One region of the Stutzerimonas sp. C6.4V genome, then DNA from elsewhere that is predicted to be linked to it. Evidence: predicted binding sites of a transcription regulator. Region 1 holds the regulator's gene; each other region holds the start of a gene.
What was found. The regulator sigma-54, encoded in region 1, starts transcription at its own class of promoters, with help from an activator protein. The targets are predictions, from matches to a motif close to ANTGGCATNNANNTTGCTNT.

Region 1 (9,935 bases):
GAGCCGTTTTGGCGGCGCGAACTATAGCACCGCGCCGTAGGCGTCCCAAGCAGCCCACTGTATCGGCACATGAGCAATCGCACGCCGTTCAGCTTGCATTCAGCTACAGGCGCGACGATCTGCACTAAAGCTTTCGGTGAGGGGCGGCTGGATTGGCGCTATAATCTCGCGTTTTCATTCAGGCGATGACCAGACATGAGCCAGAGCAGCCAGCTGATCGAGACTGCCCAACGCACTATCCGCATGGAAGTGGAAGCGGTCGAGCAACTCAGAACGCGTATCGACGAGCAGTTCGTCAGGGCCTGTGAACTCATCCTGCAGTGCAAGGGCCGTGTCGTGGTGGTCGGCATGGGCAAATCGGGCCATATCGGCAACAAGATCGCCGCCACTCTCGCCAGCACGGGCACCACGGCATTCTTCGTACACCCGGCCGAAGCCAGCCATGGCGACATGGGCATGATCACCCGGGACGATGTCGTGCTGGCGCTCTCCAACTCGGGCAGCACCAGCGAGATCGTGACCCTGCTGCCGCTGATCAAACGCCTGGGCATCACCCTCATCAGCATGACCGGCAACCCCGAATCAGTGCTGGCCAAGGCCGCCGAGGTCAACATCGACGCCAGCGTAGCCATCGAAGCCTGCCCACTGAATCTGGCGCCTACGTCCTCCACCACCGTGAGTCTCGTGCTGGGCGATGCCCTGGCCATTGCCCTGCTCGAAGCTCGCGGCTTCACCGCGGAAGATTTTGCCTTTTCCCATCCGGGCGGTGCGCTGGGACGGCGCCTGCTGCTCAAGGTCGAGCACGTCATGCATTCCGACGACCGCCTGCCACAGGTAAGCCGGGGCACGTCGCTGCGTGACGCCCTGCTGGAGATGACCCAGAAAGGCCTCGGCATGACGGTCGTGGTGGAAGAGGATGGCCGCCTCGCCGGGATATTTACCGACGGTGACCTGCGCCGCACGCTGGACAAGGGTGTCGATGTGCGACAGGCCAGCATCGACCAGGTCATGACCATCCATGGCAAGACCGCCAACGCCGACATGCTCGCCGCCGAAGCCCTGAAGATCATGGAAGACAACAAGATCAACGCGCTGGTGGTGGTCGACGAACGCGACCGCCCGGTGGGCGCACTGAACATGCACGACCTGTTGCGTGCAGGGGTAATGTAATGAACGATCTGCTGCGCCGCGCCCGAGATGTTCGCCTGGCCATTTTCGATGTCGATGGTGTGCTCACCGACGGCAAGCTGTATTTCCTGGTCGACGGCAGCGAGTTCAAGACCTTCAACACCCTGGACGGGCACGGCATCAAGATGCTGATCAACTCCGGCGTTCGCACCGCGATCATCAGCGGACGCAAGACCCCGGTGGTCGAGCGGCGCGCCCAGGGGCTCGGCATTCAGCACCTGTACCAGGGTCGCGAAGACAAGCTGGTGGTGCTCGATGAACTGCTGGGCGAACTTGAACTCGATTATGCTCAGGTGGCCTACCTCGGCGACGACCTGCCCGACCTGCCGGTCATTCGCCGGGTTGGCCTGGGCATGGCTGTCGCCAGCGCCGACAGCTTCGTCCGTCAGCATGCCCACGGCGTCACGACCGCACGCGGCGGCGAAGGCGCTGCACGCGAGTTTCTGCGAGTTGATCATGCGCGCGCAGGGTACCCTGGACGCCGCGCAATCCGCCTATCTATGAGGTCCCGATGCTGAGCCGAATCCGCCTTCCCGGCCTCCTTCTGATGATTGCGCTGCTGCTGGTCGCGGTAGGCTATTGGAACATTCGTCCCGAAAGCTTCATGCAGGACGCCCCGGCCACCGCTGCAGAGCAATCACCGATCGACTTCTATGCCACCAACACCCGCACCGTGCAGTATCAGCCGGACGGCAAGCGCAACTACGAGCTGACAGCAGACAAGGTCGAACATATCAAGGCAAGCGACGTCAGCCTGCTGACCCGCCCCGACCTTCGCTCCTACCGCGGCTCCGCCCTGCCCTGGCACGTTACCAGCGAGCGCGGCGAAGTTGGCCCGCAGGGCAAGGAGGTGGAGCTTATCGACAACGTCCGCGTCGAGCGCACCGATGCCAAGGGCCGCCCGACAATCATCACCAGCAGCCGGATGACCGTGCTGCCGGATGAGGAATATGCCGAGACCGGGCAACCCGTTAGAATCGTCGCCGCGAACGGCGTTACGAACGCTACGGGTATGAAAGCGTACCTGAACGAAGGCAGGATGCTCCTGCTATCCAATGTAAGAGGCCAGCATGAGCTGCGTTAAGACCCTTCCTTTCCTGCTCGGAATGAGCATCTTCCTGCTCGGCGCCAATGCCCATGCACTGCCCGAAGACCGCAACCAGCCGATCCGCGTGCAGGCCGACACGGCCGAGCTGGACGATCGCCAGGGCGTCGCGGTCTATCGCGGTGATGTGGTCATCACCCAGGGCACGATGAAGATCACCGGCGACACCGTGACCATCACCCAGAACAAGAACGGTGACGTCGAAGTATTCACCTCGATCGGCAAGCCCGCCTATTACGAGCAGAAGCCGGCGGTCGACAAGGAGATCGTCAAGGCCTATGGGCTGACGATCCAGTACTTCGCGGCAAACGAGCGTATCGTGCTGATCGACCAGGCAAAGGTCGTCCAGGAGGGCAATACTTTCGAAGGCGAAAAGATCGTTTATGACACCCAGCGCCAGATCGTCAACGCAGGCCGCGCAACCAATACCGATGTGACCACGCCACAGCCGCGCGTCGACATGGTCATCCAGCCCCGCAAGAAAGACGAGTCGACAGCGGAGCAGAGCGAGTAATGGCAACGCTGAAAGCCCAGCACCTGGCCAAAAGCTACAAGAGCCGTCAGGTCGTGCGCGACGTGAGTCTTTCGATCGACAGCGGTCAAATCGTCGGCCTTCTCGGGCCCAACGGTGCCGGAAAGACCACCTGCTTCTACATGATCGTGGGACTGGTCAGGGCCGACCAGGGCCGCGTGCTGATCGATGACCAGGACGTAACCCACCAGTCCATGCATGGTCGAGCACGGGCAGGCATCGGCTACCTGCCACAGGAGGCCTCGATCTTCCGCAAGCTATCGGTGGCCGACAACATCATGGCGATCCTTGAGACGCGCAAGGACCTGGACCGCAACGGGCGCCAGCAGGCACTTGAAGGCTTGCTTCAGGAGTTTCATATCAGCCACATCCGCGACAGCCTCGGCATGAGCCTGTCGGGTGGCGAACGCCGTCGCGTCGAGATCGCACGTGCGCTGGCCACGGCACCCAAGTTCATCCTGCTCGACGAGCCTTTCGCCGGCGTGGACCCGATTTCGGTCGGCGATATCAAGCAGATCATCCATCACCTCAAGGCCAAGGGCATCGGCGTACTGATCACCGATCACAATGTCCGCGAAACGCTGGATATCTGTGAAACAGCCTACATCGTCAACGATGGCCAACTGATCGCCGAAGGCAACGCCGAGACCATCCTGGCCAACCAGCTCGTGAAGGAAGTGTATCTCGGACACGAATTCCGCCTCTGATTGCGGGATTTCGCTTCGAGACAGGCACCGGGGGCTAGGCAAAGGCTTCGTTGGCAGGCATATAATTTGCTTACAGGGACGCCGGCGGGCGTCAACGAAATGGAACAGGCGCGGTTGCGCCGGCAAACAAGGTTCGAAGTCCTCTGCCATGAAACCATCGCTAGTCCTGAAGATGGGCCAGCAGCTGACGATGACACCGCAGCTGCAACAGGCCATACGACTGCTCCAGCTGTCCACGCTGGATCTCCAGCAGGAGATCCAGGAAGCGCTGGATTCCAACCCCATGCTCGAACGCGAGGAAGATGGGGACGACTTCGACAACTCGGACCCTATGGCCGAGTCGGTCGAAAGGAAGCCCGAGACCACGGCAAGCGAGCAGAACAATACCGACACCCACCATGAAGAGCCGATCAATACGGTAGAAAACTTCGAGGACGGTGATTGGGGAGATCGCATCCCCAGCGAGCTGCCAGTCGATACTGCCTGGGAGGACATCTATCAGACCAGCGCCAGCAGCCTGCCCAGCAGCGATGATGACGAATGGGACTTCACCACCCGCACCTCCGCCGGTGAAAGCTTGCAGAGCCATCTGCTCTGGCAGTTGAATCTCGCGCCGATGAGCGACACCGATCGGCTCATCGCGGCCACGCTGATCGACTGCATCAACCCGCAGGGCTACCTCGACGAGACCCTGGAAGAGGTACTTGAATCCTTCGATCCGGAGCTCGAAATCGAGCTGGACGAGATCGAAGTGGTGCTGCGCCGTATCCAGCAGTTCGAACCGGCCGGCATTGGCGCACGTGACCTGCGTGAGTGCCTGCTTCTGCAGCTGCGCCAGTTGCCCGAGCGCACCCCGTGGCTGGCGGAGGCGATGCGCCTGGTTGGCGACCATCTGGACATCCTCGGCAGCCGGGACTACAGCGCCCTGATGCGCCGCATGAAGCTCAAGGAAGATGAACTGCGCCAGGTTGTGGACCTGATCCAGACCCTCAATCCGCGCCCGGGCTCGCAAATCGAAACGAGCGAGCCGGAGTACGTGGTGCCCGATGTCATCGTGCGCAAGCACAACGACCGCTGGCTGGTGGAACTGAACCAGGATGCCATGCCGCGATTGCGGGTCAATGCCCAGTATGCAGGCTTCGTAAAGCGTGCCGATTCGAGCGCTGACAACACCTTCATGCGCAACCAGTTGCAGGAGGCGCGCTGGTTTATCAAGAGCCTGCTCAGCCGCAATGAAACCCTGATGAAAGTCGCCACGCAGATCGTCGAGCATCAGCGCGGCTTTCTCGACCACGGCGATGAAGCCATGAAGCCCCTGGTGCTGCATGACATCGCCGAAGCGGTCGGTATGCACGAGTCGACGATTTCCCGCGTCACCACTCAGAAATACATGCACACACCTCGCGGCATCTATGAGCTGAAATACTTCTTTTCCAGCCATGTGAGCACCGCCGAAGGCGGCGAATGCTCCTCTACTGCGATCCGCGCGATCATCAAGAAGCTGGTGGCTGCGGAAAACCAGAAAAAGCCATTGAGCGACAGCAAGATCGCTGGTTTACTGGAGGCACAGGGTATCCAGGTCGCACGCCGAACAGTCGCCAAATATCGCGAATCTCTCGGGATCGCGCCGTCTAGCGAACGCAAGCGGCTGCTGTGACGCAGGCGACCTGAGCGGCTCATCGCCAGCCCTTCGCACGTGGCAATAAGGAGATGCAGTATGCAAGTCAACATCACTGGCCTTCACCTGGAAATCACCGAAGCCCTGCGTGACTACGTCGAGGAGAAATTCGAGCGACTGGAACGACATTTCGATCGCATCATTGCCGTCCAGGTAGTGCTGCAGGTCGAGAAACTCAGACAAAAGGCCGAAGCCACGCTGCACGTAGCCGGGCGCGAAGTCGTTGCCAACGCCGAACATGAAGACATGTATGCAGCCATCGACCTGCTTGCCGACAAGCTGGATCGCCAGCTCATCAAGCATAAAGAAAAACAGCTCGACCATAGCCAGGGTGCCCTTGCTCGCTAACCCATCATGATCCGAATCGAAAACATCCTGACCCCCGGACGTTCCCTCGTGAACGTACCGGGAGGTAGTAAGAAACGCGTCCTGGAGCAGATCGCCAAGGTGATCGCCCAGGATTTGCCAGACCTGGACCCACAAACTGTCTTCGAGAGTTTCGTTGCCCGCGAAAAACTAGGCTCCACCGGGTTTGGCAACGGTATCGCCATTCCTCACTGCCGCATGGCCGGCTGTGCATCGCCGCTTAGCGCGGTGTTGCGACTCGACGGGCCAGTGGACTTCGATGCCATCGACGGCGCACCGGTTGACCTCTTGTTCGTGCTTCTGGTCCCGCAAGCCGCAACCGATGAGCACCTCGAACTGCTTCGCCAGATCGCCAGCATGCTGGATCGCGAGGAGGTGCGCGATCAGCTGCGCAAGGCGCCTACCAGCCAGGATCTTTACCAGGCGATTGTTGATATACAAAGCGGCCGCTAGCGAGGCGGCATGTCACGCCTCCGCATGAAGTGAGGGAAGAGACGTGTACCCAACCTGCGAATCCTGTGGTCGATATATCAGCCTGAACCGGCGCATCGACGCGTATGCCAAGCCACCTGCCGCGGTAACGCCATGCGCCTGATCATCGTCAGCGGGCGCTCGGGCTCGGGGAAAAGCACCGCACTGGCGGTACTCGAAGACAACGGTTTCTATTGCATCGACAATCTGCCAGCCGGGTTACTGCCAGAGCTTGCCGAACGAGCGCTACTGCACACCGAACTCCTGCAACCACAGGTCGCGGTCTCCATTGATGCGCGCAACCTGCCAAGCCAGCTCAAGCGCTTTCCCGAGCTGCTCGACGAAGTACGCGCGCGGCACATCCACTGCGATGTGCTGTACCTCGACGCCGCAGATGAAACCCTACTGAAGCGCTTTTCCGAAACCCGTCGGCGCCATCCGCTGACCACCGAGCATCGCTCGCTGGCCGAGGCGATCCATGACGAGGAATTGCTGCTGGCGCCGATCATCGATCACGCCGACCTGAAGATCGACACGACACATCTGAACCTCTATCAACTGCGCGACACGCTCAAGCTGCGCCTGCTGAACAAGCCCGAACCCGGCACCGCCTTTCTCTTCGAGTCGTTCGGCTTCAAGCGAGGCATGCCGGTCGACGCCGATCTGGTATTCGATGTGCGCTGCCTGCCCAATCCCTACTGGAAAGCCGAGTTGCGCGAATTTTCCGGACTGGATCAGCCTGTCATCGACTATCTCGCCATGCAGGCCGATGTCGAGGAGATGTATCAGGACATCCTGGGCTACCTGAGCAAATGGCTGCCGCGATTCGCCGCCAGCAATCGCGCCTATGTCACGGTTGCCATCGGCTGCACTGGCGGCCACCATCGTTCGGTTTATCTGGCAGAGCGCATTGGCCGGGCCCTGCGCGAGCCATTGAAGAACGTTCAGGTTCGCCATCGCGACCTGGCCTAGGAAAAAAAATGCCGTCCTGCGAAATCATCATCATCAACAAGCTTGGGCTGCATGCCCGTGCTGCGGCCAAGTTCGTCGGTGTTGCCAACCGTTTCCCCTGTCAGGTGCGCGTCGGACGTTGCCCGGCCACGCTGGTCGATGGCAAGAGCATCATGGCGGTGATGATGCTCGCCGCAAGCAAGGGCACCACGCTGCATCTGCACGCCGAGGGCGAACAGGAGCAGGAGGCGCTCGACGCACTGGTCGCCTTGATCGAAGATTACTTTGAAGAGGGTGAGTAGCTGGAAGCTGGAAGCTGGAAGCTGGAGGCTGGAGGCTGGAGGCTGGAGGCTGGAGGCTGGAGGCTGGAGGCTGGAGGCTGGAGGCTGGAGGCTGGAGGCTGGAGGCTGGAGTCAGTGTGGCTAGGCGCTGAATCCCGTCAAGCTTTTTGCCTAGCCTCAGGCTTCCCGTTCCAGACCTCCAGCTGCCCTATTACTGCCCCGCCACCTTCATCCGCTCGATCAGCACCGAACCGGTATGAATGCTGCTGCGCTTCTCGATGTCATTGCCAACCGCAACGATCTGACGAAACATGTCGCGCAAATTGCCGGCTATCGTCACTTCCTGCACCGGAAACTGGATTTCGCCGTTTTCCACCCAGAAGCCGCCTGCCCCGCGTGAATAGTCACCCGTGACCAGGTTCAGACCCTGGCCCATCAGCTCCGTCACCAGCAGCCCACGCCCCATGCGCTTGATCAGCGCCGCCTGATCCTCGTCCCCATGGGTCACGAACAGATTGTGAACGCCACCCGCATTGGCGGTGCTGGGCATGCCCAGCTTGCGGCCAGAATAGGTACCGAGCACATAGGAAACCAACTTGCCGTTGTCAACGAATGGCTTGGCGTACGTGGCCAGACCATCGCCGTCATAGGCAGAACTCGCCAGCCCACGCGGCAACAATGGCCGCTCATCAAGATTCAGCCACTCGGGAAACAGGACCTGCCCCAGGGCATCTTCCAGATAGGAGGACTTGCGGTAGAGGTTGCCGCCGGAAATGGCCGCGAGGAAATGTCCGAACAAACCCGTCGCCAACTCGGATGAGAACAGCACCGGCACATCGCAGGTTGGCACCGGTCGTGCGCCGAGGCGGCGAACGGCCCGCTCTGCCGCGCGGCGACCGATCGCTTGCGGGGCGGCGAGTTCGCTGGCAAGGCGGCTCACGTCGTAATGATAGTCGCGCTGCATCTGGCCCTCGGCCTCGGCAATCATCACGCAACTGAGGCTGTGCCGGGTACTGCTATAGGCTCCGATGAAACCGTTGCTGTTACCGTAGGCACGGCAGCCCTGATGCGTACTCAGACTGGTGCCGTCGGCGTTGCGGATACGGGGATCGGTGTCGAATGCCGCCGCCTCGCAGCTGAGCGCCAATTCCACTGCCTCGTCGGGCGAGATGGCCCAGGGGTGGTAGAGATCGAGGTCCGGTACGTCCCTGGCCATCAATTCGGGCGCCGCGAGACCGGCAAACTCGTCTTCGGAGGCGTGTTTGGCAATTGCCAGGGCAGCCGCTACGGTTTCGCGAATCGACTCTTCGCCGCTGCCGGTGGTGCTCGCCGAACCCTTTCGCTGGCCCACGTACAGGGTGATGCCGAAGCCCTGGTCGCGATTGAATTCAACGGTCTCGACTTCGCGCTGCCGGATCGTCGTGGAAAGTCCCTGCTCCATCGAAACGGATACTTCGCAGGCGCTGGCGCCTTGCCGGCTGGCTTCCTCGAGTATGCGCGCTACCTTTTCACGCAACCCCGGCAATGCCTGCGGGCCGATCCCTTCAACTTCACTCATAAAACACTCCAGACCTTGTCATTCGATCATGTCAGCCAGGGACGCTTGCATTAAGTCCCCTGGCATGGCTGCTGTTATCATGGCGGCAATTTCTACTGGACCCGCCTCATGTCTGATATTTCCGACCTCGACAGTTTCGAGGAAAAAAGTAAAACCCAGGTCAAGCGCGAACTGCATGCACTGCAGGATCTGGGGCAACGCCTGGCGACACTCAAGCCTGACGTACTTGATCGTCTGCCCTTGACCGACGCGCTACGCAAAGCCCTGGCCGATGCCCCGAAGCACACCGCAAACATCGCCCGCAAGCGCCACCTGCAATACATCGGCAAGCTCATGCGCGACCAGGACATCGACGCCATCCTGGCGCTGGTCGATCAACTCGACGCCTCGACTCGCCAGTACAACGAGCGCTTTCATGCATTGGAGCGCTGGCGTGACCGCCTGATTGCCGGCAACGATGAAACCCTAGAAGCCTTCGTCAGCGAGTTCCCTGAAACCGACCGCCAGCACCTGCGTAGCCTGATCCGCCATGCCCAGCACGAAGCTGCACGGGACAAGCCGCCAGCGGCCAGCCGCAAGATATTCAAATACATCCGCGGCCTGGACGAATCCCAACGTGGCTTGAGATAAAAGCCTTGGCTTGAAGCTTGAAGCTCGAAGTCCAAAGTGGCCTGCATTGCTTCCAGCTTCTGGCTTCCAGCTTCAAGCTCCAGTCCCCCCCACCGTTATGCCATCAATCTTCAGCGTCGGCTGGCCAACACCGACAGGTACGGACTGGCCGTCCTTGCCGCAGGTGCCGACGCCGCTGTCGAGTGACAGATCCGTCCCGACCATGGACACCTTGTTCATGACCTCAGGGCCATTGCCGATGAGCGTGGCGCCCTTTACCGGCGTTGTGATCCTGCCGTCCTCGATCAGATAGGCCTCGCTGGTGGAGAACACGAACTTGCCGCTGGTGATATCCACCTGCCCTCCGCCGAGACTGGCGCAATAGATGCCCTTCTTGACCGAGCGGATGATCTCCTCGGGATCGCTCTCCCCAGCCAGCATGTAGGTGTTGGTCATACGCGGCATCGGCAGATGCGCATAGGATTCGCG
Region 2 (9,935 bases), on a different contig from region 1:
TGACTCAACAGCGTCCAGAACCGAATCCAGCGCGGCGTTTTGCATGGGGTCCAGCGGCGTGGCCGCGACGCCAGCAGGTTGAGCAGTGCCCATATCTCCCGCGAGCTTGGACATGGCCGCCACCAGTTGGCTGACTTCAACAGGGCCGCGCTGGCTCCTGGTGCTCATCAAGGTGACCAGCGGATCGGCCGGAGCGGCCTCTACCACGGCCTGGGTAACCTGAGCCTGACCCGGCAATACGATCAACACATCATCGGCGGCGGACGTGACGGAGTCCGGCAACGCCTGCGGCACCGGGGCGGGCGCGTTGCCCACTTGTGCAGCGTCGCGCGCCTGGATCGCTGCAAGTTGCTGATCCAGCATGCCCAGCAGCCATTGTTCAGGCGTCAACTCCTGGGGTGTTTCGCTGCCCTGACTGTCATTACCGCCAGCCGGGATCGGCTGGCCCGGCTCAACAACCAACACGGGCAGAGCACCTTGCAGCGATGGGTCGGTAAGTTCCGAAGGCAGATCCTTGTCCGCGGTCGACGCCAGCAGCATGCGCTCACCAAAGCCGCGCATGGCATCGCCTGCCATAGCCCGGCCGGCTGTGGGCTGCCCACCCTGGCTCGCACGAGCGGCCACCGGCAGCGCGGATTCCCCACTTGCCGCAGCGGCACGCGTTGCTGAAATCGACTGGATCATCATCCCCTGTCTCCGGCTTGGAACATGTCAATGCGCTGGTAGGCGGCACGCCCTTCGGCGTACTCGAGGTGGTTCAACAACAGCAGGCGCAGGCGTTCGCACTCGTCGGCGCAAGCTTGCAGCCCTTCCCCGTGAAGCTGCTTGAGGCGGTTCTTAGCGGCCTGCGTCGGCTCGTCCAGTTCAAGCCGCCCGGCCAGTGTCTCGAGGCACTGACGGATCGCCGCGTCAACCGTGGCGACAGCGGTCCAGTCATCGCTCTGCAACGCAGCCTGCAATTCGCCGTGCAGCGCCATCAGGCGCTCGCTGTCACTTACGGGCGGCACTGACGCCCTCCCAGCCCTCGCGGAGAATCCCGAGCAGGTTGATCACTTCGTCCAGCCCTTCCAGCGACAGCGACACGCTGACGTCCGAAAGCCGGTAGATGCAGTATTCGTAGAGACGCGCCAGCCCCTGAACCACCTCACCACCGCCCTCTTCATCGAGGGCACCATTAAGGCCGTTGAGGATGTTCATGCACTTTTCCAGCGATATGCCTTTCTGCTGGTAACGCTTGTGTTCGATGTGGCCGCGGGCACGGGCCAGCTCGTCCAGCAGGCCGTCCATCAGCAACAGCACCAGTTCGTATGGCGAAGCCGACGCTGCACGCGCTTCGAGGTCTACCGAGCGGTAGCTGTCATAGCTGTCGTTAGGGTGATAGCTGTTCATGAGAACAATCCGTTAGCTTGCGATGGGGTTGGCATCGAGAACATCCCGCTGGTCTGCTCCATGCTCTGCATGGTCTGCATCATGGTGGTGAACTGCCGGAGGTAGCGGCTGTAATGGGTGTCGTACTGCTGCTGGAGCGTCTCGAACTGCTCGTCGATGCGGCGCAGGCTCATGTCCAGCGTGTCCATGCGGTTTTTCAGCAGGCCGTTGGTGCTGCTGGTGTAGCTCGCGACGGTCTTGTCCATGCTGTCGAGCAGCTTGTCCGTACCGGTGAACAGCTCCTCGAATCCCGCAGGATCGTTGGCGACAGCGGCTTCGAAGCGCTTGGCGTCGATCGTCAGCTTGCCGTTACGGTCTGCACTGATACCGAACTCGATCAGGCTTTTGCCACCAAAGTCGGAACGCAGCAGGCTGTTGAGGCGGCTCTCGATGGAGCGCACGCTGGAGTCGCCCGCCAGGGCGCCACGCTTGTCACTGTCGCTGCCGCTGGCGGTCAGCGAATCGAAACTGGTCATCAGGGCATTGAAGGCATCGATGAAGGTCTGCGCCTTGGCCTGGGTCCCGGCCTTGTCCTGACCCACCGTGACAGTCAAGGGTGTGTCAGTCGCCGTATGGGTCTTGCTCACGGTCAGGCTGACGCCATCGATGACATCGGTGAACGTGTTGCTGGCGCTGGTCAGCTCGATGCCGCCAGCGCCGTAGCTACCACCCAGACGAATCAAGGCGTCCTGCGCGGTGGATAGCTCAGTCGTGGTCGCAGCGGCATTTCCCGTCATGGAAAGACTGAAGGCATTGGCCGCGCCGGATTGCTCGCTCGTCACCACCAGGCTGACCGCACCGTCGCTGCGTACCAGCGTCGCTTGCACGCCAAGACCCGCATCGTTGATCGCTGTGGCGGCATCGCTCAGCGTGGCGTACTTGCTCAGGTCGAAGGCCTGGGCGTTCAGCGTCAGGGTGCCGCTCAGACTGCCATCCGCCAAGCCTTGTACAGCGACCTGCTGTTTGCTCGCCAGACGCTCAACGAAGAAGTCATAGGTGCCGGCTTTTGCGGTGGTGCCCACGGTAGCGGTGGCGTAACCCTCCTGACTGAAGGTCGCGCTGTTGGTCAGCATGCTCGATGTGCTGCTGTTGAGCTTGGTCATGGCCGACTTGAAGGTACTCATCGACGTGCGCAACGCGCTCAACGCATCGCGCTGCGCCTTGTAGCGGGCTTCGTTGCGGTTAAGCCGATCCAACGAAGACTGAACCTCGTAGGTCGCCAACTGCGTCGACATCTGCTGTACGTAATCGGAATTTATAGCCATCACCATCCCCTCTTGAAACAGGTAGAGCAAGTTGGATGCCAGTTCTCGAATACCCGTATTGCGGGCGTTTCAGAGCCGGCCATGCAGAAAAAAGGCTTCCGCAACGCGACAAGACGAGGAAACGGGGAAGTACCGTTTCCGCCTCGGTCGGTGGCGGAACATCTGTCTATAAAGGCGACGTGAAAGGCGAGGGAGTGAAAGCGGCAACCGAAAAGGATTAATCCTTATCAGAGCGAGCGGCTTGACGATCGTGGGTCGCGCCCAAAAGCGCCCTGCAGTGGATTGAGCTGTGGAAGGCTTGGGCTCGAGGCGAGCCTTTTGACCTGATGGCGCTCGCAGACTTTGATAGCCAGCAAGCTGGCTCCTACGAAAGGCGATACGTGCAGGTTGGGTGCGTCACGACAGACAGCCGCCGCCGCGATAGCGCGCTCCTGTAGGAGCCAGCTTGATGGCGATCAGCGGACTAGAGGAAACCTCGACCGCCACTGGACGTAAGACGGGTTAGCTTTTCCATCCAACGTTTCGCTTTAAAACACGCTGCATGATTTATCCCGCTATGGGGCCAGCGCGACGTGCTCTGCTCACGGGAAGGCGCTGAGATGTCACGTTGCGCCTCAGTAGGCCTGCGGCGAGTAAAGCCGGGCGTCCTGCCCACCGGCGAGCAGTTGCTGAAGGATGTCGTGGTGCATGGCGAGCAGCTTGCCGTTGTGCTCGTTGAACTGCTGGCACTGCACAGCAAGATCTCCGACCTGCTCCCAATGTCGCTGAAGGGATTCACCGCGCTCACCCGTGCAGCTGGACAGCAGGCGGCGCATGCCCACGCCCGAGGTTTCCAGACGGAACGCCGCCAGCACCTTGCTGCGGCGCTGGGCGCGTGAGGCAATGGCTTCGACACGAACGGTAATCTGCAGGTTGATGCGGTCGATTTCCGGCACATCGCGTTCGAGCAGACGACCGTAAAGCTCCTGCATCAGCTCGCGCAAGGCGAGGTAGTCACCGTAATCCTGCTGCAGGTCGTCATCGACGACGGCCAGCAGCTTTTCGCGCTGGCTCACGCATCGTTCCCGCGGTGATAGCTGAGCATGCTGCTGGCCAGCTCACCCACGTCAGTGGAGATCTCGCCGCGCTGCAGGGCTTGCTTGATGGCCGCGACGCGGTCCAGATCGACCTCGGGCATGGCGCGCAGGGCATCATGCATCTGCTCCAGCGGCAGGCTAGCGGCCGGGCGCGCGGCAGGTTGGGCGGTGGGACGAGCGCTGGCCGGACGCGCCGCGGCGGTCTCGGAGGGCATTGCAATGGCGGGCTTGAACTGCCGGCTGATTTCCATGATTTCGTTCCAACTCAGTGGTTACTGCCTAACAAGCGACCGCTCGGGCGGTTTACTTAAATCTTTTTTGCAATCGGACGGACGAGTGGCGCCGTTAGCGCCGTGCGGCGCCCGGGCCACCATGATCGCTCGCAAGCTGGCTCCTACGATGCACTACCGAGCCAAAGCAGCCTAGGCTATCTGATTGCGCCACCAGGTCTGCGCCGCCAGACCGTCCTGAATCTTCTGCTCCTGCGCCATCAACAGCTGCTGCCACTGCTGCATCTTGGCGTCGATCACATGCTCGACCACCTTCTCGCTGCGCATGGCCTGCAGCAGCTCCTGCTGGATACGCACCAGCGCCTGTTCAGCGACAACCAGCTCACGCCGCTGCAGCTCGACCATCTTGTACAGCGTGGCCTTGTAGCGCTGCTGGTTGTCGCGCTGCAGCGGTGTATTCATCGGCACGGAGAAACCACACAGGCGGCTCAGGCCCGTGATGTTGTTGCGATAGCGCTGGCAGAGGTTCTGCTGGTACTGAACCTGACCGAGCATCTGCTTGACCCGGTTGCCACGCAGGCTGGCCAGGCGCGTGAGCGTTTCGATCTGCTGCTTCATGGTTGTTTGATGATGCTCTGCAGGATGGTGAGACTAGTTTCCAGCTCCGCGGCCTCGCCCACTTCCTGGCGCAGGAAGCGCTCGATGGTGGGTGCCAGCTTCACGGCGCGGTCGGTTTTCAGGTCCGCGCCCGGGCTGTAGCCGCCCAGCGGGATCAATTCCTTGATCTTCTCGTAGGTGCTGTAGAACTCCTTGAGCTGGCGCGCCGCGCCGAGATGCGGCGGCTGGCCGACCTGGCTCATGCAGCGGCTGACCGAAGCGCAGACGTCGATGGCCGGGTAGTGCCCGGCATCGGCCAGGCGCCGCGACAGCACGATGTGCCCGTCGAGAATCGCCCGCGCGCAATCGACGATCGGGTCCTGCTGGTCGTCGCCCTCGGCCAGCACTGTGTAGAGCGCGCTGAGGCTGCCCTTATCGTTGGCACCATTGCCGGCGCTCTCCACCAGCTCCGGCAGCATGCCGAATACCGACGGCGGATAGCCCTTGGTCGCCGGCGGTTCACCGAGCGCCAGGGCGATCTCGCGCTGGGCCATGGCGTAGCGGGTCAAGGAATCGACCAGCAACAACACATCGTTGCCCTGGTCGCGGAAATAAGCGGCGATGCTGTGGCACAGCTCGGTGGCCTTGAGGCGCATCAGCGGCGACTCGTTGGCCGGCGCCACCACCACCACGGCCTTCTTCAGCCCTTCTTCACCCAGCGAGTGCAGCAGAAACTCCTGCACTTCGCGCCCTCGCTCGCCAATCAGCCCGACCACCACCACATCGGCCTTGGTCTGCCGGGTAATCATCCCAAGCAGCACGCTCTTGCCCACACCGGAACCGGCGAACAGGCCGACGCGCTGGCCCTTGCCGAGCGTGAGCATGGAATTGATGGCCCGCACGCCGACGTCCAGCGGTTCGCTGACCGGCTTGCGCTTGAGTGGATTGACCGATGGCAGCTCGGTGGGCAGTGGATCGCGCCCGCTGAGCTTGCCCATTTCGTCCAGCGGCTCGCCGAGACCATTGACCACGCGCCCCAACCAGGACTCATCAATATGCAGCTTGGCGTCGTCCGGCGCGGGAAACACGCGCGAGCCGGAGGTCAGCCCCACCGGCTTCTTGAACGGCATCAGGTAGGTGATATCGCGGTTGAAGCCCACCACCTGCGCTTCGAGCATGCTGCCGTCGCCCTGTTCGACGAAGCAGCGCTGACCGGTCATGCGCTGGCAGCCGAGGCTCTCCAGCAGCATGCCGGAGACGCGCACCAGCCGGCCGCTGACCTTCGCCAGCTGTACCGTATCCAGCGAGCGCAACGCTTCGTCGAGCCGGAAGCTCTCACGCAGGGACATTTCAGGCTTCCGCCTTGATGTGTTCGGCCAGCGTGTCCATGCATGAATCGAGACGCTGCTGGCAGCCGATATCGGCTTCGGCCTGAGCCGTGACTACGCGACATTCTCCAAGCGCCAGCTTCTCATCCGGGACCAGACGCCAAGCCGCCGCACGCTCGGGTGCCAGCTCCTTGATCCGGGTGCATTCCTCGGGGTTGAGCAGGATACGGACGTCTTCCTGATCACCTGGCATGGCCGACAGGGCTTCCTCGGCCAGGGTCAACAACTGCGTCGGATGGAGGGTCAGTTCGCAGCGGATCACCTGCTTGGAGACTTTCTGCACCAGCTCCAGCAACTGGTCACGACGCGCCTGTTCGAATTCCTGCCGGAATTGCTCGAAGCGCATGACCAGCTCATCCATTGGCCGCGCCGCCTCGTCGAATACGCGGCGCCCCATGACACGACCTTCTTCACGCCCGATCGCTTTACCATCCTCGACGCCACGCTCGAAACCTTCGCGATGCCCGGCTTCACGGCCCTGCTCCAGTCCCTGCTCGTAGCCTTTGTCGATGCCTTCCTGAAACCCATCGGCCACGGCGCGCTGCAGCGCCGCCGGGTCGCCGGCAACGCTGTCGGCCAGCTCAGCTGCGGTACGCACGCGAGGCGGGAAGCGGAATGGGCGCCAGGAGCGGCCTTCACCCTTGATGATCTTGATGCTCATCGGCGTTTACTCGACCGTCTGTTCGCGGAACAGCTGAACCTGCAGGTCGCCTTCGTTGGACATGTCCCGGACCACGGCCATGATGTCCTTGCGCACCTGCTCCACCCGCGACAGGGGCACTGGGCCCTGGCGACGGTTGATCGACTCCATCTGCTGCGCCTGACGCTTGGGCAGCGCGCCTTGAATGGCATTGACCAGCGCCGGCTCGGCGCCCTTGAGCGCAACCACCCACTCTTCCAGCGGAATCACTTCCAGCAGGGTCTGCAGCACGTCCTGGTTCTGCCGCGAGAGGATGAAGAAGTCATACATCTCATCCTCGATCTTGCCCACCAGTTCTTCGTTGTGGGCGCGCAACAGCTCGAACATCTGGTCACGGTTGCCCTTGAAGCGATTCATGATGTCCGCCGCCTGCTTGACGCCACGCACCTGCGAACCCTGGTTCGTGAGCACCTGCAGGCTGCGATCTATGAGCTGCTCCAGCTCGGCGATGACGTCACTGTTGACCTCGCTGAGGTTGGCGATGCGGTAGAGCAGCTCGTCCTGACGCTCGGCCGGCATACACTCGAGCACGTCGGTGGCCATGCCCGGCGGCAGGAAAGCGAGGAACACCGCCTGCATCTGCGCATGCTCCTTGGCGATCAGCGCAGCGAACTGCTTGGGATCGAGCCACTCCATCTTGGCCATCTTGGCGCGGATCTCCTCGCCATAGATGGAGTCGAGCAGCGAACGGGTGATGTCGCCGCCCAGCGCCTTGCCAAGCATGCCGGACAGGTAAGTCCGCGAGGCGCCCTTGATGCTGCTCTGCTCCTTGTAATCGTCGAAGAAGCGGCTGATCACATCGGAAACCATCGGCTGCTTGACGTTGGACAGACGCGCCATCGCCTGGCTGATGCTGATGATTTCCTCACGGGAAAAGTTGCGCAGGATGCCCGCGGAAATGTCGTCGCCCATGCTCAGCATGAGGATCGCCGCCTGATCCAGCGAGCTCACCGAGCGCAACTGCACCGGGCGCGCCTTGATTTCCTTGCTCGAGCCGGTCACCGACTCAGCTGGCTGGGTTGAGGTCTCTTTCATTGCGGCCTATCCAATGCTTGATGACTTCCGAAACGCGCTCCGGGTCGTTCTTGGCGAGCATCTGCAAATGCTCGATCTGTAGCTCCAGCCCCGAACCGGGCGCTGGCAGGCGAATTTCCGAGAGCGGATTGAGTTCGCCGAATACATGGATGCCGTCGCCACTGGGCCGTGGGCTGGCCAATGCCGCGCGGGTCTCGGCCTCGATGGGCAGCGGCCCGGGCGCAGCCGCCAGAGTGCCTTCCAGTGCAACCGGATCAGCTTCGCCTGGCGCGTTGCGCAGGGTCAGGCTGCGAACAGCCGGACGTACCACGATCAACAGCAGCAGCAGTGCGATCAGGCCAGCCACGCCGAGCTTGGCCAGGGCATGCACCTGGCTGTTTTCCCACCACGGCACTTCTTCAGTGACGGTTTCAACAGCGGCGAAGGGCAGCACGCTGAGGGTCAGCAGGTCGCCACGCGCTTCCTTGAAACCGACGGCGCTGCGGACCATGGCCTCGAGTTCCGCCCGGGCCTCCTCGCTCCAGCCGCCCTCCGGCGCGGCGGCGGCGTTAAGCACCACCGCCACACTCTGCTGGCGCAGGGCGAAACCGGCGTGTTTCACGTGGATCACGCTCTGGTCGTAGTCAAGTTGACGGGTAGATTCTTCGCGCAGGGAGGTCGCGCCCTTGGTCTCGCCTGGGGCCGGCTTGGGCTCCTCGCCTTCCTTCGGCGGGGCAACAGGTCGGTTGGCCAGCGAGCCGGGCACGCCCAGCGCCAGTTGATCCAGCGCGCTCTCATTGCTCAGCACTTCACGACGCAGACGCGGGGTATCGCCGTAGGACTGGAGCGTCTCTTCCTTCTGGCTGAAGTCGATATCGGCCGCGACGCTGATGCGGTAGTTACCGCTGCCCAGCACCGGCGCCAGCACTTCCTCGATATTGGCCACGGCCTTCTGCTGGTACTCCTCCACCGCACCCCAGCTCTGCGATGGGCCACCACCGACATTCAGACCGCGAGACAGCAGTGCGCCGTATTGATCGACCACGCCAACATCTTCGCCCTTGAGGTTGGGCACGCTGCCGGCCACCAGATTGACGATCGCGCCAACCTGATCCGCGCTCAGCTTGTAGCCGGGTTCGAGCTGTACCATCACCGAGGCCTTGGTCGGCGCGCGCTTGCTGACCACGAAGGAGCTGTTCTCCTCCTGCGCCAGGTGCACACGGGCATGCTGGATACCCTTGAGCGACATCACGGTGCGCGCCAGCTCGCCTTCCAGGCTGCGCTTGAGGCGCACGTCCTGAACGAACTGGCTGGTGCCCAGCGGCTCTTCCTTGTCGAACAGCTCGTAGCCGGCCGGCAGTGCGACCTTCACACCCTTGGCGGCGAGCAGCATGCGTGCACGGGACAGCTGGTCCTCACGCACCAGAATCTGCCCGCTCTGCGGATGGATGCGGTATTGCACGGCTTCGGCATCGAGAACCTGCATCACCTCGGCGACCGGAAAGGCTTCACCGGCCCCATGCAGCGGCCGGAACGAGCCGTTGTCGCGCCACAGGTAGAAGGCCACGGCCACCGCCAGCGCGGCAGCGATCACCGCCATGCCGGCGAGCGTTACCCGCGGGTCGAGTTGGAAGCCACCTGCTGGCATCCTGCTTTTCAGTTTTTCAAACACGGCTTAGCTCTCACGCTCGATCACAGCGGCATTCTCATGACGTCATCGAACGCCGTGGTCAGTTTGTTGCGCACTTGCAGCAACGCGGAGAACGACACGCTGGCCTTCTGGCTGTCGATCATTGCGCCCACCAGGTCATCGCTCTTGCCGCTGTCCACCGCGGCCATGGCTGCGCCGGCCTGGTGTTGCTGGGCATCGACCGAACGCATCGCCGCCATGAACATCCCGCCCGCATCGGGCGCCGCCTGGTCAGCCGGCTTGATGGCCGTGCCAGTGGCGACATCCTGAAGCTGCTGCATCCGGCCCAGCAGATCCTGCTGCACCTGAGTGATTGAACTCATCGCTGGCTCTCCCTAGTAGAAATCAGAAATTCAGCTCAATGCCCTGCTCGCGCATGGCATTGAGGCGGTAGCGCAAAGCTCGGGAGGTCATCCCGAGGCTGGCAGCAGCCTTGGTCTTGTGCCCGTCGAACTTGCGGATGGTGTCGATCACATGCTGGTACTCGGCCCACTTGCCACTGGCGCGCAGGGCAGCCTTGCCGGTTTCAATCGCGGGCTGCGGCAGC
Region 3 (9,935 bases), 890 kb from region 1:
AACTCGTCCCAGATGAACTTACCGAGGCCCGGGTTCTGCGCCAGCATCTCGGCGGCGATCAGCACCATCCAGCCGGTCGCCAGCGACAGTCGCAGGCCGGTGAAGATCATCGGAATGGCAGCCGGCAGGACGATGCGGCGCACATGGCTGAGCGGCGACAGGCGCAGCACGCGGCTGACGTTGGTCAGGTCCTTGTCCAGATTGGCCACGCCAACGGTGGTGTTGATGACCGTGGGCCAGAGGCAGCACAGCGCGACGGTCAACGCTGAGGTGACGAAGGACTTGGCGAACAGCGGGTCCTCGCTGACATAGACGGCGCTGACTACCATGGTGACCAGCGGCAGCCAGGCGAGTGGTGAGACCGGCTTGAACACCTGGATCAAGGGGTTGATGGCGTTGTACACCGGCTTGCTCAGGCCGCAGACGATGCCCAGCGGCACGGCGATCAGCGAGGCGAGGGCGAAGCCGGCCATCACCGTGTACAGGCTGGTGAAGATCTGCTCGAAGAAGGTCGGCTTGCCGGTGTAAGGGCGAATCTTGACGGTGGCATCGGGGTTCTTCGCCAGCGTCGCGGCGTTGCGTTCTTCCTGGCGCTGGTAGAAGGCGGTGGCCTTTTCCCGCGACTGGATGTGCGCATCGACCAGCCCGTTGAATTGCTTGGCCACCTGGGTCGGACCGGGGAACTGGCCGAGGCTGGTCTGGATGTTGCTCGCCACCAGCTGCCAGAACAGCAGGAAGGCGAGCACGCCGACGACCGGCATGATGACCCGGGCGAGCCAGCGCTTGAGGCGGACCTGACGGGCCACCTCGAGGGTTTGTTTGATGTTTTGCACGACGGCTGGGTTGCTCATCGACATGTCCTCCTGGGTTGGGAGGCCTGCGCCTCCCATGCGCGGGATCAGAGCGTGGTATCGCCTTTCAGGCCGATCGCGAACTGTTCGAGGTAAGCGTTGGGCGCGTGGCCGTCGTAGGTGATGCCGTCGATGGTGTCGGCCAGCGGTTCGCGGATGCCGTCTTCGTCGGCGGGCGGCACGTCTTCGGCACTGAGCAGGCCGTCGGCGATCAGCTCTTCGGCGGCCTGGCGGTAGATTTCCGGGCGGTAGACGCGCTTGGCGGTTTCCAGGTACCAGCTGTCCGGCTTGGCTTCGGCGATCTGCCCCCAGCGGCGCATCTGTGTCAGGTACCAGATGGCATCGGAGTAGTAGGGGTAGGTGGCGTGGTAGCGGAAGAAGACGTTGAAATCCGGTACTTCGCGCTTGTCGCCCTTTTCGAACTCGAAGGTGCCGGTCATCGAGTTCGCGATGACCTTGGCATCGGCGCCGACGTATTCCGGCCGCGAGAGGATTTCCACGGCTTCCTGGCGGTTGGCGTTGTTATCTTCATCGAGCCACTTGCCAGCGCGGATCAGCGCCTTGACCAGCCGCTTGTGGGTTTCCGGGTTCGCTTCGGCCCAGGCCTTGGAAACGCCGAAGACCTTTTCCGACATGTTCTTGCGGATCGCATAGTCCGCCACCACCGGCACGCCGATTCCCTTGAACACGGCCTGCTGGTTCCAGGGCTCGCCGACGCTGTAGCCATGGATGGTGCCGGCTTCCATGGTCGAAGGCATCTGCGGCGGCGGGGTGACCGAGAGCAATGCCTGGGCATCGATCTGGCCGCTGATGTCGCCCTTGGCAGGCGCGTAATAGCCCGGATGGATGCCACCGGCTGCGAGCCAGTAGCGCAGCTCGTAGTTGTGAGTCGAGACGGGGAACACCATGCCCAGATTGAACGGCTTGCCGCTGGCCTGGAACTGTTCGATGACCGGCTTGAGCGCGTCGGCCTTGATCGGGTGCACGGGCTTGCCATCGGCCATCGGCACCTGGGGCTTCATCTGCTCCCAGACGGCGTTGGACAGGGTGATGGCGTTGCCATTGAGATCCATGGTGAAGGCGGTGATGATCTCGGCCTTGGTGCCGAAGCCGATGGTGGCACCGATCGGCTGGCCGGAGAGCATGTGCGCCCCGTCCAGTTCGCCGTCGATGACACGGTCCAGCAGAACCTTCCAGTTGGCCTGGGCTTCGAGCGTGACGTACAGGCCTTCGTCCTCGAAGAAGCCCTTCTCGTAGGCAATCGCCAATGGCGCCATGTCGGTAAGCTTGATGAAGCCAAGCTTGAGTTCTTCTTTTTCAGGTTCGGCAGCCCAGGCGGCCATAGGTATCAATTGCAGCAGGGCTGAGCAGCCAACGCTGGCAACCAGCGCTTTCAGTAGCGTACGGCGGGTCTTGCGCATGATTCATCCCTCAATCGCGAAACGAAAAAAGGCGTCACGGACACACCCTCTGCAAGCGCAGAGCGAGCACCGTTGACGCCTTTGTCAATTCGTCCCGATCACCGCCGTTGGCGACCCGAAGACGTGGTGCCAAGGTGATTGCAAGGGGCTTGCCAGATTCATTCTCGGCGTAGATCAGTTCTGAAACGCATTAAAATACAGGTGGTTAGCGATTGTGCATGGCGGATGGCTGGGTGCTGGTGGCCAGTTGGTCGAGCGATGAGAAGAGCGAAACTCGTGCAAAGCGCAGAAACCTGGCGCCTTTTTGGTTCACGGCGAAGCGACATGAGACGTTGTTAGGAACTGCTTATCAGCACTGCGCAGGTGAGGGTGGTGGGATGTTGTGCCATGGGTGGGGCGGGCGAACAAGTTCGTCCCTACAGAAAGCGCCATGTGGATGTAGGGACGAATGATTTGTCCGTGGCACTCACTGTCCCAGCAGATCATTCATCGCAATGATCTGCTCGGCGACCTGGATCAGCTTCTGCTGGCGGCTCATGGCCTGGCGGCGCATGAGGGTGTAGGCCTCTTCCTCATTGCAGTTGCGCATCTTCATAAGCATGCCCTTGGCCAGTTCTACGCGCTTGCGTTCGAGCAGTTGCTGGTCGCGAGCGTGCAGTTGCGCACGGATGGCCTGGTCACTTTCGAAGCGCGCCATGGCCACGTCGAGGATCGGCTTGAGGCGCTGGGCCTGGATGCCTTCGACGATGTAGGCGCTGACGCCGGCACGGATCGCCTGGCGCATGGCGTCGGGGTTTTTGTCGTCGGTGAACATGACGATGGGGCGGGGCTGGTCACGGGTGACCATGACGACCTGCTCCATGACATCCCGGCCCGGTGAATCCGTATCGATCAGCACGACATCCGGGCGGACGGCTTCGACCCGTTCGGGCAGGTCAATGGTCAGGCCGGACTCTTCGATGACTTCGAAACCGGCCTCGATCAGCGCATCGCGCAAGCGGCCAACCTTGCGTGGGGTGTCATCGATCAGGAGAACACGAAGCATGGCTGTCTCCCTTTTCAAGGCTTGCACAGCGATGGAGTGCCCGTCAGGGCATGCAGGGCAAAACTGCGCGCGTAGCCGGCAGGATCGCTGCCATCCCAGTAGCTGCCGTCCATGAGCCTGGCGCTGCGCATGGGGGACGCGGGGACGGGAATGCCCAGAGCGGTCGCTGCATCGCGGTACAGGCTTGTCTGCTGCACGCTCTGAGCTACGGCGAGGTAATCCGGATCTTCACGAAGCAGGCCCCAGCGACGTAGTTGTGTCATGAACCAGAGGCCGTCGGAGTGGTACGGCATGTTTACCTCACCGTCACCGAAGAAGCGCAGTGGGTGTTTGTCCTGCCAGGCATGACCGAGGCCGTCTTCATACTGGCCAAGGAAACGTGGTTCGATGGCTGCGACGGGCGCATCGACATAGTCGCGGCCGGCTATCAGCTGCGCCGTGCTGCGGCGGTTCTCCCTGCTCTTATCGATGAAGCGGCTGGCCTCGAGAATGGCCATGACCAACGCGCGGGCGGTGTTGGGATAGTGGTCGACGAATTCCTGGGTACAGCCGAGTACCTTCTCCGGATGGTCGGCCCAGATCGACTGGCTGGTTGCGATGGTGAAACCCATGTCCTCTGCAATAGCCTGCGCACCCCAGGGCTCGCCGGCACAGAAGCCATCGATGCGACGCGCCCGTAAATGGGCCACCATCTGCGAGGGTGGCACCACCAGCGTGCGGACATCGGCTAGCGGGTGAATGCCGTGAGCGGCCAGCCAGTAGTAGAGCCAGAGCGCATGGGTGCCCGTGGGAAATGTCTGGGCGAGCGTGAGTTTTGCACCACTCTGGCGCACGCATTGGCCAAGCGCATCAGGATCGATCACGCCAGCGGCTTTCAGTTCACGGGACAAGCTGATGCTCTGCCCGTTCTGCGCCAGCCCCATAAGCACCGCCATGTCCTTGGGGGCACCGCCACCTATGCCGAGGTGCACGGCGTAAACCAGCCCGTACAGCCCGTGCGCGGCATCGAGTTCGCCTTCGACCAGCTTGTCTCTCACGCTGGACCAGGAACTCTGTCGGCGAAGATTGAGCGTCAGCCCATAGGGCTGCGCAAAGCCCTGCGTCGCTGCGACGATCAGGGATGCCGCATCGGTCAGCGCCATGAACCCCAGGTTTACTACGTGCTTTTCCGGCGCGTCGCTGCCGGCTACCCAGGCCTGGGCATCAGGGCGGGGCGAGGGGGAAAAATCGGTCATGCTGAGAAGTACCCGTTGCCGTGCGAAGCCCGCCCGCTGGTTTATGGGGGCTGAGGAGAGCTGAAACCTGTCAATGGATTAGCAAGCCACATGCCATGCAGGCGCAAGCCGCTCTGGCCGCAACGCCCATTCCGCCGGGGTTGGCCGATCAGCGGGGATACAAGGGCGGGAGAGTACCGGTTTCCTGACCGTCTTCAGTAGCCTGGCTTGCCGGCAGGCTCTGGATGGCTTGCCACAGGGCGTCGCCTTGCCAGCGTTGGCCGGTCTCGCTGTAGAGCGCGCCGTTGAGTCCATCCAGCGCCTCGGACAGCGGTTGGAAGCGCGCAGCCATGTCGGCGAGGGTTTCGGGTTGCTGGCGGGCCCAGGCGTCGAGGGCCTGGCGGGTGGCCTGGGTGTCGTTGGCCATACAGGCGCGTTTGAGATCGTCGAGCAGGCTGCGTGGAGTCGGCCCGGACTGAGCCGCACGGACTACCGCGGGTTGGCTGCGTGCGTGCAGCCACAGGCCGAACCCGATCAGGGTTGTCAGCGCCAGCAATGCGCTGCTCAGCTGCCAGGGCCAGAGCCTTGCCACATCCCGCTGTTCGGACACGTCGGCCGGCTCGATCACAGGCTGTTGCAGTTCGGGGTTGTCAGCTATCTGGAGGCTGCGCGCGGGCAATACGGTGCGTTCCAGACGATCTTCCAGGGTGTTCCACCAGACCAGTTCGATAGCTTGGAGCTGGAAGTCGCCAGCGCGCGTCGCCACCAGGGCTTCGCGCTGCTCAATGCTACCGCTGATGCCATCAGCGGTAATTTCGTTGTGCAGGCTCGGCTGGTCAGGGTAGCTGCGCAACCCGGGAATTCGGGTTGCCTCTATGGGAGGGAGTTGGCTGCTGGTCAAGCCGTTCGCCTTGAGCATCACGCTGCGGGTCAACGCCTCGCCAAGCTGTGCTTCCCCAGGCTCGGGGCTCCAGGCTTCGACCAGCGTCAGCCCTCGGGCAGGGAGCCAGGGCGCGTCGGCGGGATAATCGGCGGGCTTGGGTTTTACCATCAGCGGGATCGTCGGGGATTTCACCTGCGTCGAGCGCCCGAATCGCGATCCGTAACGGTCCCCGGCCGCAGGCGCGACCGTGGTGGCGCTGAACAGCTGAGCGGGGATCGTCAGCTCGCCGCTTTTCTGCGGGAATATCGCATAGCGGATCTCGATCACGCCGTGACGGACCCCGTTGATGTCCTTTTCGTAGGTGCGTGGCTCGCCCAGCCGCTCCACCAGCGCGTCGCCCATCTGTAGCGGCGAGAGCGTGCTGTCGTCATAGAGCGATACCGAATGGTAGATGCGCAGGGTCAGTAGGACCTGCGCCTGCACATAGGCAACTTCCTGGTCGAGGCTGGCGTCGATGAAAATCGGGGCAAGCAGGTCCGCAGCGCTGGCGCTGGATTCGGTGACATGCAAGGTGATGGGTTCGCTATGTGCCTCGCCGAGCCGCAATGGAGGGATGACGACATAGCCGGTCTGCCGCGGTTGCAGGGTAACCTGCCACTGGGTGACTGCCCGAGCTTCGCCGTTGCTACCGGACAGCTGGTTGTTCTGGCGGGTGCCGGATACCTTGAACAGGCTATCCAGCGGCTGCAGGTCGGGCTTGCCGAATGCGGTGGCATCAGCAGTCTCCAGGGTCAGCTCCACCGTTTCGTCCAGGCTCAACTCGGTGCGGTCCACCCGAGCGACAAGGGTTGCGGCGTGGGACGGCAAGCCCACCAGAAGCACAAACATCAGTGTCATCCGCCGGATCATCGCTTCAATTCCTGACGTTTGCGTTGTTCAAAGAGAAACTTGCGGCGTAGCAGCTCGCCGGGATCGTCCGGAATCCTGCGCAGCCATTGGTTCATCGCCTGGTCCTGCTCTGGATCGAGGGATTGCTCCGGTGCTTCGGCCAGTGTTTGTTCCGCAGTCGATGGTTCGGGTTCGGCAGAGGCCTCTGGCAATGCTTCGCCCGGCCTCTGCGTTTCCTCTGCCAGAGGTTTCGTGGGTCCGTCCGGCGCGTCGTGGGACGACGCTTGCCCTTTGCTCGCCTGTACCTGACTGCCCTGTTCGGCTTCGCTCATGGACGCCCGGTCCATCGGCTGGTCAGAGACGTCGTTTTCCTCCTGGGCCTGCCGTTGCTGCCGCAGCGCTTCTTCCACGATGGCCTTGTTGCGGCGTGCTATCTCAAGGTTCGGGTCCAGCTCCAATGCTTGATCATAGGCTTCGATGGCCGCTTGCAACTCGTCGTTGCGTGCCAGGGCATTGCCTCGGTTGTAATGGGCAGCGGCTGTATCGCCTTTAGCGAAACTTTCCGCCGCTCCGGCGAAGTCTCCTGCTTGATAGCGAGCGTAGCCCTGCCACTGATGGTCCCTGAACGTCTGGGCGGCTTCGTCGGGGCGTGAGGATTCGAGCAGGCGCATGCCTTGCTGGTCAGGACGCCACCACAGATCGTCCATGCTCATGGCGCTGGCCGGTTGCGGTAGAAACAGAACCAGCGGCAGGCAGAACAACCAGCCTCGGCGACCGGCACAGGCCGCCAGCAACAACAGGGGAAGCAGCAGCCAGTAGCCCTGATCGTGCCAGGCATCGAGTCGGGTGGTGTCTTCCTGCGCCAGCAGCTTTGCGCTGCGTTCGAGCAAGCCGAGGTTGCGTAGGTCGTCATCGTCCAGCCGAGCCTGCTGATAACGGCCACCCACGCGGCTCGCGAAACGGCGCATGGCGCTGTCATCCAGCCGGGGAATGACGATAGCGCCCTTGTCGTCCTTCATGAAGCTTCCGTCTGCAAGGGGAACCGGGGCGCCTTGTTCGGTGCCGATGCCCAGCAGAAGAAGCTGCTGGTCGCTGTCTTCGAGCATCTGTTCGATGGCTGCGCGCTCAGCCTCGTTCAGGCTGCTGCCGATGAACAATAGACGGCCACGTCCATTGGCCCCTCGCTGAAGCAATTCCATGCCTTGCGCCACGGCAAGATCGGCGCGATGACCGGATTCAGGCATCAGGTCGGGCTTCAATACCTCCAGCAGGTTCTGGGTGGTGGCCATGTCGTTTGACAGGGGTACCAGTGTATGGGCGCTTCCTGCGAACACCACCACCGCTGTCTGCGCATCCTCGCGCCGTTGCAGCAGATCGAGGACCTTGCGCTTGGCCTGCTCCAGCCGACTGGGACCAGCATCGGTCGCCAGCATGGCCGGAGTGGTTTCCAGCAGTATTACCAGTGGATCGGCGCGAGACAGGCTCGGCTGCTCGACGTGCTGCCAGCTTGGGCCGAGCAGGGCCAGGCACGCCAGCAGCCAGGCGGAGCCGAGCAGTACCCATGGCAGCTTGCTGTTACGCAGCTTGCCGCGGGTCAGCAGCGCGGCATGGAAGGCTTCGGGCAACAGGCGCTGCCAGCGGCCTGTCTGGCGCTGGCGATGCCATAACCGCCACAACAGCCAGATCGGCAGCGGCAGTGCGAGGAGCCAGAATGGCCGGAGCAGGTGTGGCAGCAAATCGCTCATGACGGCCTGCTCCAGCCGGCAAGGCGACGAAGCGCCTGGTGCCAGAGGCTTCGCGCAACCAATAGCCAGCTCATCAGCAGTGCGGCAGCCAGTGGCCAGGCATAGAGCGCAGTGGCCACCCGGGCCTGCGCGGCTTGTTGTGCGGCCGGTTCGAGTTGATCCAGCGTCTGACCAACCGCTTCCAATTCCTCATTCGAACGGGCCCGGAAATACTCGCCGCCGGTCTCAAGGGCGATTGCGCGAAGAGTGGTTTCGTCGAGATCACCGCCTGGGTTGAAGCCAAATCGGCCGAGCATGCTCTCGTCCGCTTCAGCACCGATGCCGATGGTATGTACCTTGACGCCTGCCGCTGCGGCGAGGCGCGCGGCCAGCAGAGGGTCGACTTCGCCTCCGTTGTTGGCGCCGTCCGTTATCAGCACCAGCACTCGGCTTTTGGCCGGGCGCTCGCGCAGGCGTTTGACCGCGAGCCCGATGGCGTCGCCGATAGCCGTGTTGCTGCCGGCGATGCCAATCACGGCTTCGTCCAGCCAGGTGCGCACCGTTTGCCGGTCAAACGTCAGCGGCGCCTGCAGGTAGGCTTTGCTGCCGAAAAGGATCAGCCCGACGCGGTCGCCGCGCCGCTCACTGATGAAGTCGCCGATCAGACGCTTGACCAGCTCCAGCCGGCTGATTTCCTCGCCTTGCCATTGCATGTCGGGGTAGTCCATGGAACCGGACACGTCGACCGCCAGCAGCAGGTCGCGACCACTGGTAGGAATCGGCAGCGGCTCGCCAAGCCATTGCGGTCTGGACGCGGCAAACAGCAACAGCAACCAGATCAGCAGAAAGGGCAATTGCTGACGCCAGCTGGGAAGTGCGATCTTGGCGCGTCGCCCGGCCAGGCTTTCCAGCTCGGCCAGAAAACCCACCTTCAATGCGGCGTCACCGCTTTCCGATACCGGCAGGAACCAGCGTAAAAGCCATGGCAGCGGAAGCAGCAGCCAGACCCAAGGCCACGCCAACTCAAACATGCTTGCGGATCCAGATCTGCACGGATTGCTCAAGCCCCTGTATGGCCTTGTCATCCAGGCGACACTCGGCACGGTATGCACCCTCCACCAGTACCATCCAGCGTGTCAGACCCGCTGCCGGGCACCGATTGTCGAGGAACGCCAGCCAGGCTCTGCCGCTCAGCGTGTGCGGATTGTCATCCGGATAGCGAATACGGCACAGGCGCTTGAGCAGCGCATTGATTTGCTGCAGCCAGTGGCTGGCGGGCTGGCCACCATATGGCTTGCTCAGCTGGGCAAGTTCCAGCAGGGCAGCCTCGCGTTGAGGGTCAAGCGTCGGTTCGGTGGTGGAAGTCTCGTCTCGCTTCAGATGCCGCAAGGGGCGCAGTCGCACCAGCAGGACGATGCTAAGAAGCAGCGCGCCAAGGAACCACCAGCCGGGTGCCAATGGCCACCAGCTTACCGGGGCGGGCGTAATCAAGGGTTCCAGTTGGTCGAGGCTGTTCATCGGTGCGCTCCCGGGTGCTGAACGCTCAGGTGTTCCCGGAGCTGATCGACCAGCTCTCGCTCTGTATTGAGCGGCATCAGGGGCACTCGCAGTCGATCAGCCAGGCGCCTCCAGCGCGCACTCCGGGCTTCACCCTGTAGCCGGTAGCGTTGCCGTAGCGCAGCGTCATGAGTGTCCAGTTCCAGCCGCGCACCGAACTGCGCGAACCGCAGCAGTCCGGCTGCCGGTAGGCTATGGTCGAGGGCGTCGCATACCGGGATCAGCAGCAGGTCGACGTGACGTGCGAGCAGACTCAGCTGCTGCTCGGCGGCATCGCTCAAGGCACGTTCATCGCAGACGATTACGGCCAGGCTGCCGGGGCGTAGCACCTCGCGAGCGCGTCTAAGCGCAA

Region 2: the regulator sigma-54 is predicted to act here: its motif matches at 2,717-2,736, upstream of fliD (flagellar filament capping protein FliD).
Region 3: the regulator sigma-54 is predicted to act here: its motif matches at 2,537-2,556, upstream of AC4LFW_RS05575 (CmpA/NrtA family ABC transporter substrate-binding protein).

What each region holds. Positions count from the first base shown of each region.
Region 1 covers NZ_JBZUBM010000001.1:264,333-274,267, reverse strand. Annotated here, with positions in the region: gene AC4LFW_RS01240 (KpsF/GutQ family sugar-phosphate isomerase) at 196-1,170, shown strand; partial or broken gene AC4LFW_RS01235 (KdsC family phosphatase) at 1,170-1,692, shown strand; gene lptC (LPS export ABC transporter periplasmic protein LptC) at 1,700-2,272, shown strand; gene lptA (lipopolysaccharide transport periplasmic protein LptA) at 2,259-2,807, shown strand; gene lptB (LPS export ABC transporter ATP-binding protein) at 2,807-3,532, shown strand; gene AC4LFW_RS01215 (RNA polymerase factor sigma-54) at 3,681-5,189, shown strand; gene hpf (ribosome hibernation promoting factor) at 5,250-5,558, shown strand; gene ptsN (PTS IIA-like nitrogen regulatory protein PtsN) at 5,565-6,029, shown strand; gene rapZ (RNase adapter RapZ) at 6,162-7,019, shown strand; gene AC4LFW_RS01195 (HPr family phosphocarrier protein) at 7,028-7,300, shown strand; gene pmbA (metalloprotease PmbA) at 7,491-8,837, opposite strand; gene yjgA (ribosome biogenesis factor YjgA) at 8,946-9,467, shown strand; gene tldD (metalloprotease TldD) at 9,540-9,935, opposite strand, start outside.
Region 2 covers NZ_JBZUBM010000002.1:365,754-375,688, forward strand. Annotated here, with positions in the region: gene AC4LFW_RS17550 (flagellar hook-length control protein FliK) at 1-687, opposite strand, end outside; gene AC4LFW_RS17555 (hypothetical protein) at 684-1,007, opposite strand; gene fliS (flagellar export chaperone FliS) at 991-1,389, opposite strand; gene fliD (flagellar filament capping protein FliD) at 1,386-2,693, opposite strand; gene flgN (flagellar export chaperone FlgN) at 3,308-3,748, opposite strand; gene flgM (flagellar biosynthesis anti-sigma factor FlgM) at 3,745-4,020, opposite strand; gene AC4LFW_RS17580 (flagellar FliJ family protein) at 4,192-4,617, opposite strand; gene fliI (flagellar protein export ATPase FliI) at 4,614-5,945, opposite strand; gene fliH (flagellar assembly protein FliH) at 5,947-6,645, opposite strand; gene AC4LFW_RS17595 (FliG C-terminal domain-containing protein) at 6,652-7,719, opposite strand; gene fliF (flagellar basal-body MS-ring/collar protein FliF) at 7,691-9,370, opposite strand; gene fliE (flagellar hook-basal body complex protein FliE) at 9,391-9,711, opposite strand; gene AC4LFW_RS17610 (sigma 54-interacting transcriptional regulator) at 9,734-9,935, opposite strand, start outside.
Region 3 covers NZ_JBZUBM010000001.1:1,157,639-1,167,573, forward strand. Annotated here, with positions in the region: gene AC4LFW_RS05570 (ABC transporter permease) at 1-851, opposite strand, end outside; gene AC4LFW_RS05575 (CmpA/NrtA family ABC transporter substrate-binding protein) at 899-2,272, opposite strand; gene AC4LFW_RS05580 (ANTAR domain-containing response regulator) at 2,739-3,317, opposite strand; gene AC4LFW_RS05585 (CmpA/NrtA family ABC transporter substrate-binding protein) at 3,332-4,552, opposite strand; gene AC4LFW_RS05590 (BatD family protein) at 4,701-6,323, opposite strand; gene AC4LFW_RS05595 (VWA domain-containing protein) at 6,320-8,047, opposite strand; gene AC4LFW_RS05600 (VWA domain-containing protein) at 8,044-9,057, opposite strand; gene AC4LFW_RS05605 (DUF4381 domain-containing protein) at 9,050-9,544, opposite strand; gene AC4LFW_RS05610 (DUF58 domain-containing protein) at 9,541-9,935, opposite strand, start outside.